3 linked regions of the Glaciimonas sp. CA11.2 genome follow. The protein of the gene in region 2 interacts with the protein of the main gene of each other region in a pairwise test. Links are inferred from orthologs where the notes say so. Each region holds a gene or a part of one and is shown on either strand. Other genes may lie near its edges.

The links.
Region 1: the proteins of ssb (region 2) and recO interact in binary tests that used the Escherichia coli proteins (3 or more experiments, as listed by UniProt). The link is inferred for Glaciimonas sp. CA11.2 from one-to-one orthologs.
Region 3: the proteins of ssb (region 2) and RGU75_RS07560 interact in binary tests that used the Escherichia coli proteins (3 or more experiments, as listed by UniProt). The link is inferred for Glaciimonas sp. CA11.2 from one-to-one orthologs.

What each region holds. Positions count from the first base shown.
Region 1 is NZ_JAVIWL010000001.1:397,257-403,660, forward strand. The notes cover bases 1,051-3,860. They hold recO (DNA repair protein RecO), read right to left. Parts: upstream 3,046-3,860; coding sequence 2,056-3,045; downstream 1,051-2,055. Other genes in these bases: RGU75_RS01680 (benzoate/H(+) symporter BenE family transporter), read right to left, coding at 1,051-2,037; era (GTPase Era), read right to left, coding at 3,055-3,860. Also shown: pdxJ (pyridoxine 5'-phosphate synthase), read right to left, coding at 1-647; more of RGU75_RS01680, read right to left, coding at 766-1,050; more of era, read right to left, coding at 3,861-3,966; rnc (ribonuclease III), read right to left, coding at 4,025-5,017; RGU75_RS01700 (DUF4845 domain-containing protein), read right to left, coding at 5,038-5,430; lepB (signal peptidase I), read right to left, coding at 5,465-6,382; lepA (translation elongation factor 4), read right to left, coding at 6,379-6,404. UniProt on the Escherichia coli protein: Involved in DNA repair and RecF pathway recombination.
Region 2 is NZ_JAVIWL010000001.1:1,338,359-1,344,852, forward strand. What follows is about bases 1,744-4,643. They hold ssb (single-stranded DNA-binding protein), read right to left. Parts: upstream 3,515-4,643; coding sequence 2,972-3,514; downstream 1,744-2,971. Other genes in these bases: RGU75_RS05700 (DEAD/DEAH box helicase), read right to left, coding at 1,744-1,965; RGU75_RS05705 (RHS repeat-associated core domain-containing protein), read right to left, coding at 2,120-2,515; RGU75_RS05715 (MFS transporter), read right to left, coding at 3,546-4,643. In the rest of the region: more of RGU75_RS05700, read right to left, coding at 1-1,743; more of RGU75_RS05715, read right to left, coding at 4,644-4,742; excinuclease ABC subunit UvrA, read left to right, coding at 5,223-6,494. UniProt on the Escherichia coli protein: Plays an important role in DNA replication, recombination and repair. Binds to ssDNA and to an array of partner proteins to recruit them to their sites of action during DNA metabolism. Acts as a sliding platform that migrates on DNA via reptation.
Region 3 is NZ_JAVIWL010000001.1:1,761,222-1,767,793, forward strand. What follows is about bases 1,263-4,240. They hold RGU75_RS07560 (primosomal protein N'), read left to right. Parts: upstream 1,263-1,720; coding sequence 1,721-3,760; downstream 3,761-4,240. Other genes in these bases: RGU75_RS07565 (response regulator), read left to right, coding at 4,174-4,240. Also shown: hemE (uroporphyrinogen decarboxylase), read left to right, coding at 1-833; more of RGU75_RS07565, read left to right, coding at 4,241-4,824; RGU75_RS07570 (SAM-dependent methyltransferase), read left to right, coding at 5,105-5,998; RGU75_RS07575 (hypothetical protein), read left to right, coding at 6,193-6,552.

The sequences.
Region 1 (6,404 bases), 940 kb from region 2 along the record:
ATGTCTGGTATCGCGGCAATCGCCTGGGCATTGGTGTAATGCAAACCATGGCCTGCGTTCACCTTCAACCCACGGATAACGCCTTCCTGGACTGCCCGCTGGACGCGCTCAAGTTCGCTACGCTGTTCGGTAGCTTGATGCGCTTCTGCATAGCGCCCAGTATGCAGTTCGATGACTGGTGCGCCGACTTCTGCCGCTGCCTGAATCTGATCCACATTGGGATCGATGAAAAGGCTCACGCGTATTCCCTCGGCTTGCAGTTGACGCACAGCGGACTGCACTTCGGAAAAATATTTGATGACGTCGAGGCCACCCTCGGTTGTCAATTCGTGTCGCCGCTCCGGTACCAGACACACATCTTGCGGTTTAATTTTGCAAGCGAAATCAATCATCTCTTGCGTCACGGCCGCCTCCAGGTTCATCCGGGTACGCAACAAGGGACGAATGATCTCGACGTCTGCGTCCTTAATGTGACGACGATCTTCCCTGAGATGCAATGTGATTGCATCCGCCCCAGCTTCTTCCGCCTCCAAGGCGGCCCGTAGTGGGTCCGGATAGGTTGTGCCACGCGCATTACGTAATGTTGCGACATGGTCGATATTAATGCCGAGGTCAATGACCGTTGGGGTGGGATTAAGATAGCTCATCAGTTTATGGGGTAGCAGATGGAATTAGTGGGTAGATATATTGGGCAGAGATGGTCGGTAAATAAATAGACAGTAGAATTAAAGCATAATTCAAAAGTACACCGACCTAACCGCTCTGTCATGAGTTTTGACGCAAAGAGGTCTGCACCGTAGAAGATGAAGGTCGGACAGATAGCGATGGTGGCTCCACAACGGTGGTGACAACAGCGGCAGCGTCCGAAGTTTGCGGAGCAACCCGAGCGCGCGAAGTCAGCAAAAATAAAGCAAGCGCCCCGGCCAGTAGCCCCCAGAACGCGGAACCAATACCCGCAAATGAAACACCGGATGCGGTAACTAGAAAAGTAATTAATGCAGCCTCACGCTGACTGTCATTCGACATCGCTACCTTAAGGCCATTCGCGATAGTTCCAAGTAGCGCCAGCCCCGCAATTGCCAGTATCAGTTCTTTTGGAAACGCAGCGAATAATGCCCCCACTGTTGCGCCAAATACTCCCACCAGCAAATAAAATATCCCTGCGAAAACACCAGCCCAATACCGTTTTTGTGGATCTTCATGCGCTTCTTTGCCAGTACAGATTGCTGCCGTAATGGCGGCCAGATTCAGTGAAAAACAACCAAATGGCGCGAGCAGAAAATTGGTTATTCCAGTCCACGTAATGAGTGGAGAAATCGGCACATCGTAACCCGAAGCGCGCAGCACCGCGACGCCTGGTGCGTTCTGTGATGCCATATTGACGACAAATAAAGGAATCCCTATACCTATCGCCGTTGCCCACGAAAAGGTCGGCATCGTAAATACCGGTTGGGCGAAGGCGATATGAAAATTCTCGAAATGCAATAAGCCCTGTTTCGCCGCAATCGCTATGCCAACTCCCAGTACGAGGATGATGGCATAACGTGGAATCCAGCGCTTGCACAACAGATAAGCAATAAACATGGCGAAAACCAACCAAAATTGCAGCTTCATAGCAACAAAAACATCCATGCCGAAGCGCACCAGAATACCGGCCAGCATCGCTGCGGCTATCGATAATGGAATTTTACCCATTGCCCGCTCGAACCAACCTGTCACGCCGCATATGATGCAAAGTGCTGCTGAAAATAAAAATGCCCCAATCGCCGCCGACATCGGTACGCCAGCAAGGCTGGTGATCAACAGCGCTGCGCCTGGCGTTGACCACGCGGTAACGACTGGCGTCTTGTAGCGCAATGACAAACCGATGCATGTGACGCCCATTCCCAATCCAAGCGCTAGCATCCATGAGCTAATCTCAGCGGGTGTCGCACCGGCAGACGCGGCGGCCTGAAACACGATAGCTGCCGAGCTGGTAATGCCGACCAATACGGTGATGAAGCCAGCAGCCAAAGTGGACCATGGGAAATTTTTCATTCGCATTTTCTTGTTGTCTTACAATTGCATCAAATCAATCAAAATCTGGCGCGTATTTAACGGTGCGCCCCCCAAATGATAGGCCAGCAAAAATCGCATTAATACTTTGCTCTGCGCCTGCGTGTTGATATCACTGTAATCCTCGCGCGCCATATCCAGCAATGTTTTACCGCTAACTGATGGCCAGCTATCGGATAGCCGCGCCACCCTAGGTCCGCGCTCCGGATCGACCACATACAGGAGATCGGACTCGACACGCTGCCGACTACCGGTACAGATCGTAAAATCCCCGGAAACCCCGGTTTCTTTCAATAATGCGCGTTCAAACTGCCGCAAGACGATCGGTGCTGGCTCCTGATGCGCCAACTTGTTTAGCGTGACGACGTAATGATTAAACAAAGTTGGATGGGCGTCGTCCCGCGCCAACAGCTTTACCAGAAGTTCATTAAGATAAAAACCACATAATAGCGCTGACTTTTCCAATGGCAACATCCCGCCAACCCATTCGGCAGCGGTTAATGTACGGATTTCGGATTTGCCGCTCCAGCTGAGAGAAAGAGGTTGGAACGTTTGCAGCACACCACGCAGTTTCGACAGCGGACGCTTCGCACCTTTGGCTACCAAAGCAATCCGTCCATAATCGCGCGTAAATACATCCAGTATCAGACTGGTTTCGCGATGCGGATAACTATGCAGAACAAAGCCAGGTTGCCCCGCAATCCGCGACTCTGCAGAGGGACGAGTAACGCGCTTAGTTGCGACCGCGGCGGCGGCGGATGATTTTCCGCCATTAGGGGGAGTTGAATGTTGAATTGACGGTGAGTTGGCAATCAATCCAGGAGAAGGTGCAGATTCGGTTGTTGCGGCTATTGTGGTTGCACTATTTGCCAAACCAGAGGACGCGTTCTCGACAACAGCAACAAGTGTAGAGTCCGCCACCACGGTAGACAATTGTTCCGCGTGGACAGTAATTGCCTCTATAGCCGCATCAACACTGGTGGCACTCATACCGACGTCTTACTCGTAACCGTAGGCGCGCAATCCGGCTTCGTTATCGGCCCAGCCGGATTTTACTTTTACCCAAATTTCCAGATAAACCGGACCACCGAAAAGGCGCTCCATATCCAGACGGGATTGTGTCGAGATATCTTTCAAACGCGCGCCCTTTTGACCGATTACCATCGATTTATGCGTATTACGCTCAACCAGAATCGCGGCAAATACACGTCGCAAATTACCTTCCACCTCAAACTTTTCGATAAGAACAGTACTGGTGTAAGGCAACTCATCGCCAACAAAACGGAATAACTTTTCGCGCACGATTTCAGCGGCTAAAAATTTTTCGCTACGATCGGTAATGTCATCTTCGCCAAACACCGGCGGGTTAAGCGGGAGATATTTACGCGTCTCCGCTTGCAAGTTTTCCAACTGAAACCGCAGTTTGGCAGACACAGGCACAACCGCGGCAAAATCCCGTAACGCCGCAATTTTCTGGGCGAATGGCAACAACACAGCTTTGTCTTTAACGCGGTCTGACTTATTAATTACCAATATGCAAGGCACGCTAGCGGGTAAGAGCTCAAGCACTTGCTGGTCGGCTGGTCCAAAAGTACCAGCCTCAATCACAAACAAGATGACATCTGAAGCCGTCAACGTCGTCGTGACAGTGCGATTCAGCGTTTTATTCAATGCATTTGAGTGACGGGTCTGGAAACCAGGCGTGTCCACATAGACAAATTGCGTATCGGGCAAAGTTTGGATGCCGGTAATGCGGTGTCTGGTGGTCTGCGCTTTGCGCGAAGTGATACTCACTTTGGCACCGATAAGTTCATTCATCAACGTCGATTTACCAACATTGGGACGACCTACTATAGCGATGTAGCCGCAACGAAAGTCGGATGCGGGTGCCTGGGATACGGATTCTGTCATGCGGTTGTCGATTTACTCGCGGTAAGTGGTAAGGTATTTAGAGCTATTTTTAAAGCCATTAACGACGCGCAGCAACGGTAACTTTAGTACCGACTGTTGCCGTCGTAGTTGAGGTCGTTGTTGCCGCGCCCGTTTGCGCTGGTTGCGCTTTCGATACTACAGAAACGTCTGCGACGATAACTGGTGTCAAATTGGCAGGAAGCGCCGCCGCCTTAACAGGATGTTTTACAGCCTCGCTTTTAACAACATCCTTTATTGATACTGGCTTTGACAGTGCCACTTCCTTACCGGGCGCATCAGGCTGAATGGTAGCAATCCCAGCAAGTTTCAATTGGGAGGTTCTAGGCTTACTTTTTCGCGTCGCACCCGGTGTTTTTATAAAAGCTTGTTGCACTGCTTCCAAAGCTAATTTTGCAGCCGCTTGCTCACCTGCGCGACGACTTCCTCCGGTGCCAAATACTTGAATTTCTAATTTTGGAACGAGACATTCAATTTCGAATTCTTGATTATGCGCAGCTCCATGCGTCGCCACTACATTATATTGCGGTAAAGCAATTTTCTTTCCTTGCAGATATTCTTGCAATAACGTTTTAGCATCTTTACCCAACGTCTTTGGATCGACGGTATCTAAAATAGGAATATACAAGGCCCGTATTGCATCGCGCGCGACATCGAAACCAGCATCAAGGAAAATCGCGCCAAACAACGCCTCCAACGTATCTGCAAGAATGGAAGGACGGCGAAAACCACCAGACTTGAGTTCGCCTTCACCCAATCGCAAAAATTGAGACAACTCCAGGCGTTGTGCAATTTCATATAACGATTGCTGCTTTACCAAATTAGCACGCACCCTGGACAAGTCACCTTCATCAATTTTGGTATAGCGGTCAAACAACAACGATGCGACAACGCAATTCAATATCGAATCGCCTAAAAACTCTAGCCGCTCGTTATGCAAGGTGCTATGACTGCGGTGCGTCAAGGCCTGCTGCAACAACGTAGCATCCTTAAATGTGTGGCCAAGCCGATTTTGCAATAATATAACGTCCATTTGGTCTACGACTTACTCCATCAATCGATGGTTTTTTTGCTAGACGAACTAGCGGTTGTTCCAGAATAGTCAATTAACAAGCTGACCGGTGCAACGATCGAAATTATTTTTCTATACGCGAAGTTAATTTCAATATCCTCGCCATTTTTGGTAATGTCCAGATCTTTACCGTGGATTGCATCGATATAGCCCACTTCGGTTTGACGATCAAATGCGTCGCGAATTTCTTTTACAGTACCGCCGCTTGATTTAACAGTTGCAACTGCTTTTTTAATCGATGTATATTCAATAATAGTAGGAATAACTTTTGCAGAAAGGACGACAATAAATCCAAGAATTGCTAACCAGACAATTAAGCCAAACAACGTAATACCCCGTTGCTGCCTCCAGGCATTCCTTGAATTTCTTGTCATTCATCGCTCCTGATACGTTATTGCGTCAAAGAATTTAATCAAAAAAAGTACCAATACGCTTCAGATTACCTAGATTCATCCACACCAAAAATGCCTTACCAACAATATTTTGATCTGGGACAAAACCCCAATAACGACTATCTTCGCTGTTATCACGATTATCGCCCATCATGAAATACTGCCCAGAAGGAACAGTACATGCGAAGCCATCTTGATTATAAGAACAGTTTTCTTTATACGGAAAATCCTGAACACCACTTAAATTGATCGGCGGGGCTTGTTCCACAACGGCAATTTTATGATCAACATTCGACAGATTTTCTGCAAATTGCTTGGAATAATTTAAGCTATCTTCATTTAAATAGTCTGGTAGTGCGGTATAGGTAAGCGCGGTGCCATTAATGGTTAAGCGCTTGTTTTTATACACTATTTTATCACCAGGAACGCCAACTACGCGTTTGATGTAATCCAATGACAAATCCTTCGGATATTTGAACACCATCACATCACCGCGTTGAGGGGTACTTACGTCAATGATTTTTTTGTTGAGGATGGGTAGCCGAATACCGTAAGTAAATTTATTCACTAGAATCAAGTCACCCACTAACAAAGTAGGGACCATTGAACTCGATGGAATTTTAAACGGCTCATAAAGAAAGGAGCGCAAGAAAAATACCATGGCAATGACGGGGAAAAAACTGCCGGAATATTCGACCCAGGTTGGCTGACGCAATAGGTTAGCTTCCAGTTCGGCGCGACCACTACTTTCTAATTTGATGCCTTCTGCACGTAATTTGACATTCCGCGCATCAAATGCTGCCAGCGCCGCATCGGCTTTAGCGCGACGTTGCGCGCGTAAATAAAATCGGTCCAAGAACCAGATAATTCCTGTTACCACCATCAGCACAAACAGAATTAACGCGAAATTTCCTAAAATTGATTGCAATGTCATTTGTCATCCACTTGTAAAATTG
Region 2 (6,494 bases):
GAGTCGTGCATCAGAGAGGATTCGCTCCAATTTTGCTGCACGCTCCTCAATTTCAAGGCAATTTCTTCTTAAGCCTGCGGCGGCCTGCCAAAGAGTGTTGGACGCATCCGAAAGCACAATCTGTCGTGTGCGAAATTTTCGGTATTCTTCTCGGGCAAATAGCCATTTTAAGATTTGGCGCAAAACTGGCCATTCTTGATGGAGTATTGTGCGCGCATCAAGGGTAGATTTTGCCTGCGTTTCTATGTCAGAGAGCCTTCGTTTTAAACCCTCTCGCTCTTTCACCACCGGCGTTAAGTTATCGAGCGCCTGCCTTAAGCGCTCCTCTGAATCAGAGAATGATTTTACTGCGACATTCAATCGGGATAAGTTAAGTTCGTATTCACACATTTTGGCTTGTGTGGCCCGCACGTTATCCATCGCGGTCCGAAATTGTGTACGCGCTTGCTCCCAATTCAGATCATTTGAAGGCTCAGCGTCGAGAGCCCCTGACAATCCTCCCTTTTCACTCAACCGCCTCAACTTTTCAGCAACGAGATTGCAGTTTGCCCTCTTTCCGAGAGGTACTGATATCAATCCCCAGCATTTCATCAGGTCTTGCTCTATAGAGATTTGCTCTTCGAGATTTTTATCTTCCGCGCTGCTGATAACATCCCCGTAGGCAGAGGACATTTTATTACTTTTCTTTCGCTTATTCGCTTCGTCATTGACAATCGATTCGGCAATAGCGCCGAAATAATTAAACGGGGTGCCGTTTATGGTGAGTGACGTTGAAGAGACCTTTTTGATGTTAGGCAGATCACGCGTAATGTTTTCGACCGCATTGTTATTTGCGCTAGCAACTACGATACCAAAATCTAATAATCGTTGATCCACCAAGTAACAGCCGTCACCCACAGGTAACTTACTCGTTTCAGGATATTCGACGCGCTGCTCATTGCGAGAAAATGCCTCTGCTGGATTGGCAAAAGACGCTAGAACTTCTGCGCGGTCAATAATACGGGCAGCGATAACATCCATTAACAGCGTTGTCTTTCCCGTACCTGGTGGACCATTTACCGAAAAAATTCCTCCATCTTTCATTTCATGCAGCGCAGTGTTGACCGCAACCTGCTGCATCATGAACAGCGGGAACTCAGACGGCCAGCGCCCCAAAGGAAATTTCTCTGCGGACAAGAGGCGATTCGCTATGTCCAGTTGACTCACATCAATCTTTTGCGCCATAGGCCGCTCATCTTGCAAATATCTCTTTATTTGCTGTGATTCTGAACCTCTTTCCCCGAGGTTCAGAATCCGCTGAATATCCTCAAGATAGAACGAATTAATTGGGTCCATTTCAGTCGGTGGCGAGATGGTCCTACCATTCTCATTAAGCAGAGGGATCGTGTGGACGTATATTTGAGACGAAGCCATTAGCGCTCGCGGGCTCCAATCTAACTCTTCAATCAGAATTTCAATAATTTCCTCGAACCAGTACCCGTCGACGACACTGTCGTGGTCTCGTGATAGAAGGTTCTCAATCTTTGTCTTGAGCAAAAAAGAGATTGCTTCGTAATCGTATCTTTTTTGATTCTTTCGTTCGGCAAACGCGATGGCATATGCAGCCAATTGCAAACTTGAAACAACCGGACCGCCAGCGCCGGTCATTTCGATGGCACAAAGGAATGTGTTCCCGTATACGTTACGCTTTTGATTTCCTGAGTAATTTTCGGCATCCTCTGCGCCGGCATACAGCTTTAATAGTTCCTTCTCCAATATTTTTTTATCGACCACTCCAAAATAAACAAAATATTTAAACTCCTCTTGGCGTGTGTCATAGGGCGGCACCTGCCACGGTAGCAGCTCAGCGTATTGTTTCTTAAAGGCGCGTCGTCGTCGCTTAACATTTTCTTTGGGGATATCCGGATACATTAGGGCTTCGACGTCAAACCAGTAACGGAGTGTTTTGATATATTCGGAGGTCATATTTTTTGTGTGCGCAAGAAAATGAAAACACTGCTTTCTTGTCAGCAACTCATTAAAAAGGGAGTGAAGGATTCAGCAAGAAAAATTCGTGATACTTACAGATGACGAATCAGTCATGCGAACGAAATGCCCAATTTTCATTGGACGTATGTAACTATCGTCGTTCAACTGCGGCAGTCGGAATCTCTGGATAGACAATAGGATCGCCAGAACCATTTTGGTTAATAATCGGCCCAACCACATTCCGGCCAAACCAAGCACTAACACCCGTCCCAACGACACCGCCAACGACCGGTCCAAACGCAGAGCCAATTCCCGCACCGCCAATAGCGCCAGCAACGGGATTTAACCCAAACGGATCACTACACGAAACCGGATTTCCACCCACATACCCATACGTATTAATCCCGCCCTCCAACCCAATCGGGTCGCTCTGCAAATACCGTCCCCACTGCGGATCATAATCCCGATAGTAATTATAAAAGTGGTCCGTCTCCCGATCTGCTGGGTGTCGCCTGTACGCTGGCGACTGTGCCGCCGAGACCGGCAAGAGTTATCAATACGACGACGGTGAAAAATTTCCAGCCGTGATATCGGCAGCGTGTTAGTGCTTTAATAATAATGCCGAAATTTGCTGCACTGCTTGCTTCTGTAAATGATCCTCATCCCACTCAACAGATTGCCCCATACATCCCACCTCCCAAATATTGCATTTGAAATTTCGTGCTAAATAATAGGCGGGGTTGTTGCGCTATGGATGGCGTTGAACTATTGAGTTAGGGGAATTACTTACTCAAGGAATGTTCAGCATCACGCCTATCCGATACGATAATCGCGGGGATTTGATACTTTTTTGGAGCGAAAAGGCAGTTCATTACTCACACCTTTCTAGATTAACTTGCGACATTTATCATGTATGGTCGTCGAAGAAAAAATGTAAGAATTAAAAAACCCGCTAAATCAGTGACTTAGCGGGTCTTGTTTTACAAATTCAGTTAGTAGGGTCTCAAAATGGAATATCGTCATCCATATCCGAGAAGTTCGGTGCCGGACGCGAAGCAGGTGCTTGTGCCGGACGGGATGCGGGCGCTTGGGCCGGGCGTGAAGGAGCGTTACCGGATGGTGCATTATTGTATGACGATCCGCCGCCGCTTTGACGTGGTGCATCGCCGCCATCGTAACCGCCGTCATCCATTGAGGCGCCGCCCTGACCTTGGCGACTACCTAGCATCTGCATGGAATCCGCGATGATTTCGGTTGTGTAACGCTCTACGCCTTCTTTATCTTGCCATTTGCGGGTTTGCAGACGGCCTTCGATGTAGATTTGCGAGCCCTTTTTCAGGTATTGCCCGGCGATTTCAGCCAGTTTGCGATAGAAAGTAATACGATGCCATTCGGTCAATTCTTTCTTTTCGCCACTATTTTTGTCTTTCCAGCTTTCCGTAGTCGCCACGGCGATGTTGGTCACCGCTTCGCCATTCGGCATGTAGCGGGTTTCCGGATCGCGGCCTAGATTACCGACGATGATGACTTTATTGACCGACGCCATATATTTCTCCTAAATCTTGATTAACTATAATTTAATGTGTAACCGCGGTGGCTGGCTTACCACGACGCGGTAAATTTATCATTCCGGAAGCGATTATAAGCCAACACAGGGTTGAAATTCCACCCAAAATGAATACGGAGGGCGTGCCAAAGTGTTGTTTAAGTAAACCGCCTATGGCACCGCCGCAAAAGAGGCCGAGCGCCTGAAGTGTGTTGTAGACGCCCAGCGCCGCTCCTTTGGCTCCGGGCGGCGCGATACGCGAGACCAGCGACGGCTGGCTGGCTTCGAGCACATTGAACGCAATAAAGAATGCCAGCAATAAACCAACCAATAACGGCCAATGCACGGTTGCTTGGGAGAATGCCAGCCACATGCCGATCTGCACTGCCAACAGCATAGCGATAGCGGCAACGAATACTTGCTTCATCTTGCCTTGCTTTTCGCCAACAAAGACGGGCGGCAGCATCAATGCGAAAGAGATCAACACAACCGGCAAATAAATCTTCCAGTGTTGCGTAACTGGCAAGTCTGCGTATTGCACCAAGGCGGATGGCATCACGACGAACATCGCCATTTGCGTCAGATGCAGAGAGAACACGCCAACATTTAGCCGCATCAGCTCGCCATTGCGCAGAATTTCCGACCAGGAGACTTGCTTAACTTTTATCAATGGCGCGTCAGGCACACCGAAAATGATCATGGCAATGGCTGCGAGCGACAATATCCCGGTGATAGCAAAAATACCGCCCATTCCCACCCATTCATACAACAACGGCGAAGCGACCATCGACAAGGCGAAGGTCAGACCAATCGAGCCGCCAACCATGGCCATGGCTTTGGTGCGATGCTCTTCGCGCGTGGAGTCGGCAATGAAGGCCGTGATGGCGGCTGATATCGCGCCCGCGCCCTGCACTGCGCGTCCAATGATGATCCAATAGATATTGGGTGCAGCAGCGGCTATGAAGGATCCAATTGCAAACAGGATCAAGCCGATGATGATGATTTTTTTACGACCATATTTGTCGGACGCTGCACCAAACGGAATTTGTCCGAACGATTGCGCCAATCCGTAAATCCCCATAGCAAGACCAACCAGCGTTGCACTTTGACCGCCCGGGAGGCCTTTGGCGTACACCGAGAACACTGGCAAAATCAAAAACAAACCCAACATACGTAAAGCAAAAATCGACGCGAGAGATGCACTCGATCGAATTTCAGCGCTATTCATGCGTTGACTATCGTCAGGAGAGCCTGGATCTGATTCTGCCCTTGGGGCAATGGCGGGTGTAGATAACGAGCTAGTCATGTGGAGTTTTGTCATGCCTTGCTAGCAAGGCGAGTAAATGGGGGTAATTGAGGGCGTTGGCGACATTGCATTCGTCTGTGCAATCTTCATCCAAGGACTAAAGTATAGCGGCGTATATGACGACGATGTTCGAAACCCGTTATGATATCAGGTTGACCCTTTTCCGTTGATTGCTTGGCAGTTAATAAACAAATCTGGCAAGGCGCTTAAAGAATCTACTGGCTTATGGCTGATCCCACGCATGTTTCGGCTGGTACGAGATGTGATTGCCAGAGATGCTTAGGTATTATTTTAATGCTAGTTAGACGCCGGGCTCGACGGTAACGAAGCGGTAATTCAGAACAAGTAAGCTGCAACTCCAACATAAACTATCGCCGTAAATATTTACGCAGAAAGCTGTTAATGGAAGAAATTCGCATCCGGGGTGCACGTACGCACAACCTCAAAAACATCAATCTGGACTTGCCTCGTAATAAACTGATTGTCATTACCGGTTTATCTGGTTCTGGCAAGTCGTCGCTGGCTTTCGATACGCTGTATGCGGAAGGTCAGCGTCGTTACGTCGAATCACTGTCTTCCTATGCGCGCCAGTTTTTGCAGTTGATGGAAAAACCGGATGTCGATTTGATCGAAGGTCTTTCTCCTGCCATTTCTATTGAGCAAAAAGCGACTTCGCACAATCCGCGTTCAACGGTCGGTACCGTCACTGAAATTCACGATTATTTGCGTCTGCTGTACGCACGGGTTGGCACGCCCTATTGCCCTGATCATCCTGAGAAACCGTTAGCTGCGCAATCTGTGTCGCAAATGGTTGACGCGGTGCTGGCAATGCCGGATGAGACCAAGCTGATGATTTTGGCGCCAGTGGTGGCGAATCGAAAAGGCGAACATGTCGATCTGTTTGAAAACATGCAAGCGCAAGGTTTTGTTCGATTCCGGATTCAAAGCGGTACTAACAAGGCAAAGATTTATGAAGTCGATGATTTGCCGAAGCTGAAAAAAACCGAGAAGCACACCATTGACGTGGTGATTGATCGCGTGAAGGTAAAAGAGGACATCAAGCAGCGATTGGCAGAAAGTTTCGAGACCGCATTGCGTCTGGCCGAAGGACGCGCCATTGCACTGGAAATGGATGGCGGCGCTGAACACATGTTTTCGAACAAATTCGCCTGCCCGACTTGTGGCTATTCTCTGCAAGAGCTTGAGCCACGCCTGTTCTCTTTCAACAATCCGATGGGCGCGTGTCCGGAATGTGATGGGCTTGGTCATATCGAGTTCTTTGATCCCAGGCGGATCGTTGCTTTTCCGAACCTGTCGCTTGCCAGTGGTGCAGTAAAAGGGTGGGATCGACGCAATCAATTTTACTTCCAGATGTTATCGAATCTTGCTGCGCATTACGCATTCGATCTGGATATGCCATTTGAAAAACTGCCTGAAAAAGCGCAGCAAGTTGTGTTGTATGGTTCGGGGCGCGAGACGATTCCGTTCACGTATATTAACGAGCGTGGCAAGGCAGTGATCAAAGATCATACCTTTGAAGGCGTGGTCAACAATCTACAGCGCCGCTACCGCGAAACTGATTCGATGGCGGTCAAGGAAGAGCTTGCCAAGTTCATCAACGAGAAAGAGTGTCCGTCCTGCCACGGTGCGCGTCTGCGAATCGAGGCACGCTTC
Region 3 (6,572 bases), 420 kb from region 2 along the record:
TGACAGTGCCGGACGCAATGGGTTTGGGATTGTTCTTTGCCGATGGCGAAGGGCCAAAGTTCGAACGTCCGTTACGGGATGAAAAAGCGGTGATGGCATTGTCTGCTCCCGAGATGGGCAGTCTTGACTACGTTTTCAACGCTGTGACGCAAATTCGGACGGAATTGGACGGCAAGGTTCCACTTATCGGTTTCTCTGGCAGTCCGTGGACGCTGGCGTGTTATATGGTTGAGGGCGGCGGTTCGGATGATTTCCGCACGGTTAAAACGATGTTGTACAACCGCCCTGATCTGATGCACCACATTCTCGCGATCAACGCTGCTGCTGTGGCAACCTATCTGAACGCCCAAATTGACGCCGGTGCGCAGGCTGTGATGATTTTTGATACATGGGGTGGCGCGCTTGCAGATGGTGCATACCAGTCGTTTTCATTAAATTACATGCGTCAGGTGATGAGTCAGTTAAAGCGGGAAAAAGATGGTGTGCCTATTCCTGCAATCGTCTTTACCAAAGGCGGCGGCTTGTGGCTTGAGCAGATCGCGGATATCGGGGCTGATGCGGTCGGACTGGACTGGACCGTCAATTTGGCCGAGGCGCGCGCTCGCGTAGGACATAAAGTAGCGCTACAAGGCAATCTTGATCCGGTGGTCCTGTTCTCGAATCCTGAACAGATTCGCGCTGAGGTGGGTCGTTTGTTATCGGTTTATGGACCGCCTTCTGCTGGGCATGGACATGTATTCAATCTCGGTCATGGTATTTCCCAGTTCACACCGCCGGAATCAGTCGCCGTGATGGTCGAGGCGGTGCACGAGATGAGTCGTAAGATGCGCTGATAAGTAGCGTCAAGACAAGGGTGTGTGGGATTGAAAATTTCGAACGCCTTTTTTACGCGAACCAGTCATTCTTTCCTTGTACATTGTGAACGACTAAATTGCCCGATCAGGATATTGGTTTAGTGGCTAGCGATAGTCAGCGCTCTGGTTTGGTGCTGTTTTACGCTAGAAATATTTTTCCTTAACACAGATTTAGCGTCGAATTAGACTAGTTATGCACAATAATTATTTGTTGCATCGCAGAAATTTTGCGTATCAATATTTTTAATTTGCCGTATTTTTAAAATTGTAAGTCATTGAATTATAAGAAGTTTTTTTTGCAATTACTTTCGATTATTTGTGAGAACTGGCGCGGGATATGACGCTAGGACCTTTTTTAGAAGGGTTACCCACAAAGTTATCCACAGGCACTGCGTGACTAAAAAAAAGTGCTTATGAAACCAGTACTTAACGCGTTTCCTCATGTTTTGCATGAGGTAAGCACACAAGACCGAAAAGATATCTGGATGCGATGGTCGCGGTGTTAGCCATCAAGTTTTTTTGAGCTTGATATTGATATGCGCTATTCGTGCTTGCAATTTTATTCAGTTCGGTTCTTTTTTATTGCGAACATAGTGGACTTGTGCACAAATTATCGGTTGCGGTGGATGTTGGGAAAAAATATAAAAATATATTTTTTGTGAATCGAGGACTTTGTAAGTCATTGATTTTTAAGGTCATTTTTAGTGCACTCAGTTTGGGCAATTCATCGAGTCCCGCGTATATACTGCGTTTGCGGCTGTCAAGTGGATGTTATCCACAAAGTTATCCACAGAACCTGTGGATAGTTTTAAAAGCGCTTATGAAACCGGCAGTTAGCTTCTTTCCTCAGGATTCACATTAACTTCGTGAAACAATGCATTCTTCAGGTTGTCCTTGACACCCCCCTTGACAGCAGTTTTGACTATCGCTGGCAGTCAACGAGTGATGCAGACGCCCGCCCGCAGATAGGTCAACTTGTGCAACTCTCGTTCGGTCGACGTGAGGTGGTTGGGATGATCGTTGGCAGCAGCGCGCATAGTGAGGTTCCAGCCGCGAAATTAAAGGATGTGCAAGCCGTACGATATCAGTTGCCGGCGCTGTCGCCTCATTGGTTGGCTTTATGTCAATTTGCGGCCGATTATTATCAGCGTCCATTGGGAGAGGTGGCGTTGCCGGGTTTGCCGAAAAATTTGCGCGCTTTAACCACAGTTGCGCTTGACCGCGGCTTAAAGAAACTACATCAGGTCAGCGTTGCGCACGATGCTACGCCAATCGATGTTCCGCCGTTGAACCCAGCGCAACAACGCGCCGCCGACGCAATTGCCAGTGCTACCGGCTTTGCGCCAACATTGTTGTATGGCGTTACCGGCAGTGGCAAAACCGAGGTGTATTTGCAGGCGGCAGAAAAAATATTGTCGCATGGTAATGGTGAGAACAATCCTGCCCAAATTTTAATCCTGGTTCCTGAAATCAATTTGACGCCGCAATTAGAGGGCAATATCCGTGCGCGATTTCCTGGTGTCATGGTCGCAACATTGCATAGCGGACTGGCTGAAGGCGAGCGCATGCGACACTGGCTCGCTGCTCATTTAGGGCAAGCCCGCATCATTCTCGGGACCCGACTTGCGGTGCTGGCGTCGTTGCCGCATTTACGCCTGATCGTTATTGATGAGGAGCATGATCCATCCTATAAACAGCAGGAAGGCTTGCGTTACTCGGCTCGCGATCTGGCTGTCTGGCGTGCACACCAGTTAAAAATTCCTATCGTTCTAGGCTCGGCGACACCCTCGCTGGAAACCTGGCATCACGCGCAGTCAGGGCGCTATCGAAAACTTGAATTACGTGAACGCGCAGTGAAGAATGCTGTTTTGCCGGCTGTGAAACTGGTGAATATGGAGCACGACAAACCGATTGAGGGTCTGACCTCTACGTTGATCAGCGCTTTAAAGCTGCGCTTGCAACGTGGTGAGCAATCGCTGTTATTCCTCAACCGACGTGGTTACGCACCGGTGATTGCCTGTGATGCTTGCGGCTGGGTCAGCAACTGCACGCGCTGCACTGCGTATATGGTGTTGCACAAGCCTGAACATCGACTACGCTGCCATCATTGCAGCCTCGAGTTGCGCATCCCCAAGTCTTGCCCGACCTGTGGCAATGTTGATTTGCAACCATTGGGGCGCGGGACGCAACGTCTGGAAGAGGGTTTGCAGGCGATGTTTCCGGAAGCGCGGGTTTTGCGGATTGATGCTGATTCAACGCGTCGCAAAGGCAGCGCTCAAAGCGCCTTCGATAGCGTGCATCGGGGCGAGGTCGATATTTTGATCGGTACGCAAATGGTCGCTAAAGGGCATGATTTCAAAAATCTGACCCTTGTCGGAATTTTGAATCCTGACACGGCCTTGTTCTCCCATGATTATCGCGCCAGTGAGCGCTTGTTTGCCCAGCTAATGCAGGTTGCCGGTCGCGCCGGTAGGGCAGCACAAAAAGAGGGTGGCAGCGTCAGTGAGGTGTTGATTCAGACGCGTTATCCGCAGCATCCTTTGTATTCGGCAGTGATCGCGCATGATTATGATCACTTTGCCAGCTCTCTTTTGGCTGAGCGGCAACAAGCGCATTTGCCGCCGTATATTTATCAAGCGCTATTACGCGCTGAGGCAAAGGAGCTTGAAACAGCGATAGCGTTTTTGCAAGAGGCCGCAACCTGCCTGGAGCATGGCGGTATTACGATGAATGATCCGATCCCCATGACGATGACGCGTGTTGCTAATGTGGATCGGGCGCAGCTCTTGATTGAATGCCCTTCAAGACCGGGCTTACAAGCTTTTCTTACTGATTGGATGGCTGTCTTGCGGACCATCAAGACGCGCGCCAAATGGTCGCTGGAAGTCGATCCGGTGGACATCTAACGAGTATAAATGATGTCGTATTAATATCAAAATGCAGTGTTCAATCGACTCTTCAATTTACTTGAGCACCGGTTATCCGTTCGTTTCGCATCCAACCTATCCCAATTTTCCGCCGGATTAAATGCGTAAGCGATACTGAATGTACCTTGCTTCATCCCGCCACCGTCTCGTTTTGGTATGAAATGTTGTCAAAGTAGGCCGGAAATTTCTTAAAATTGCCCGCTTAAGCATCATTATCAGAATTGTTACCCTCATTTTGGGAAAGTTCTCATATCTCGGAGGCGCATCTATAGCTAACCTTAGTTCCTAGGAAATCAATATTAAAACGGATAGTCACAAAATTATCCATTTGATATTTATTTGGAAAATCGAAGCGATCTTTGATTTTCAATGTTTGATTTTAAGGAGAAAGCATGCGAAAGATCCGACTGCGACAACAACAGATAATTTTAGCCGACGATCATCCCGTCATTATTGCCGGCGTGCGTGGCTATATTGATCGCTGTGCAGATCTTTCGGTGGCCGCAATTGCTAATTCGACTGATCAGTTACTGGCGCGATTAAAGGATACTGAATGCGATATTTTAATCACCGACATCTCAATGCCGATGCGCCGTATGAGTGATGGTTTGACACTACTTTCCTACATTAAGCGGCATCATCCGCAGATATGTTTAATCGTTCTTACGATGAATATGATGCCAGCCGTGTTGTATCAAATTATAAAAAGCGGCGCTGACGCTGTATTGCATATGAATGATGAAATTTCATCTATCCGGGATGCAATCGAGGGGACCGCGAATAGCACGCGCTATATCGGTAAATCAGTGCGCGAGATTTTGCGTGGTGGTCCGGTTGGGCAAATGCCAACAAAGCGCGAAACGGAAGTATTAAGAATGTATGCCGATGGCCATACAATGCAGGAGATAGCGCTACGCTTGAACAAAAGTGTGAAAACCATTGCCTTACAAAAAACCTCTGCGATGCGAAAAGTTGGTCTGCGTAATGACGTGGAACTGGGACGCTATTCAAGTGGCGGGATAACCCCTGACAACTTCATTTAATGTATTGCTAACCGACGATTTTTTATGGATGCGGTATGAATTTTGGTTGTCTATAAGTTAAGTTAGGCAAGTTCGTGTCAGCTTAAAAAATTCCTGTGCCGGAGGCTTGATCACTGATTGCGACTGTAGATAAGCAAGCGGATAAGTAAGCGATAAAGTGGGCAACTAATTAAGCAACTAGGTGGGCGACGCGTAAATTGGCTCTCACCCTCGCTGAAATCGCTATACTTGGTTAACACCGTCCAATCGTCGTATCGAGCAGCCAGGAAATCAGAATTAAATGAATAGTATCAAGCAAGATTCCGCATCGAATAGTCAATCACAGTCGCAGTCCAAGCATGAGATTCGACCTGGTCAATCCATTGAACTGTTAAAAGAGTTGCACATCTTGACCCGCGACGGCAAGTTGAATCAGGATAGTCGTCGCAAACTCAAGCAGGTGTATCACCTCTATCAGTTTATCGAGCCTTTATTGCAAGAAATCCAACGTGAGCATGCGAGTGTTCAACTGGTGGATCATGGCGCCGGTAAGTCCTATCTTGGATTTATTTTGTATGACTTATTTTTTAAGACGTTGAAGGACGGCTCGCATATTTACGGCATTGAGACGCGTGAAGAGCTCGTTATAAAATCGCAAGAATTAGCACGCAAATTGGCATTTCCTGGAATGTCGTTCCTTAACTTGTCCGTGGCTGACTCAACCGAGTCGGGATTGCTCCCCGAGCGCGTTGACGTGGTGACCGCATTACACGCATGTAATACTGCGACAGATGATGCAATACAGTTCGGCTTAAAAAAGAAGGCCCGCTTCATGGTGCTTGTGCCTTGTTGCCAGGCCGAAGTGGCCGCGGTATTGAAGAAAAATAAGGGCAAATCTCTCGGCAAGGAAGCGCTTACAGAAATTTGGCGGCATCCATTACACACACGTGAATTTGGAAGCCAGGTGACGAACGTTTTACGGTGTCTTCAACTGGAAGCGCATGGATACCAGGTCAACGTGACAGAGCTTGTCGGTTGGGAGCATTCCATGAAAAATGAATTAATTATCGCGACTTACAAAGATTTACCGCGTGCTCGACCCATACAACGGTTGCAAGAAGTGTTGCAGACTCTCGGGTTGGAAGAAATGCAGGAACGATTTTTTACACTGCCTGTCGGACAAGTTGAAAGCTAACTTTGTTGTAGAGTGACGGGGAATCGTCGAAAGTAATGTATTGGATAAAAGATATTTTATTTTAATCTCGACAATCCCGACGCTCACTAGTATTAGGTTTCATAACCTAGGAACGTAATAGCTTTATCGAATCGCTGTACAGTTTTTTTGGAAAAGTGGCGTTCCCATCGCGCCATTTATTTAAGGAGAGTGAAATGTCGAAAACTAGTGGTTCACATGCAGTCAATGAGTTTACAAAGGCTCCGCCGACCGAAGAGGGATTGACCGAGACCGTACAAAAAATTAATGCCGGGGCCGACGAGTTCGGACTTTTAAGTCATCCCGGACGCGTAGCCCTGGTGCAGAAGGTTACCGAGCAATGGGAGCAGGATTTTGTTGCTGGCTTTCACATTTCAGATGATCTTTCAAAAGCTGGCAAGGAATACGCTGCCATTGAGCAGGGTGATAAATATCCCAGTCTTTCAGATTCCGTGCGTGAAGCCGTATTAAGGCGGTTCGATGATCGCCACGGCGACGGTGGTCCTCGAAGCTGGCAGCAATTAAATGGTTCATAGCCGATAGCTGAGTGCGCTGG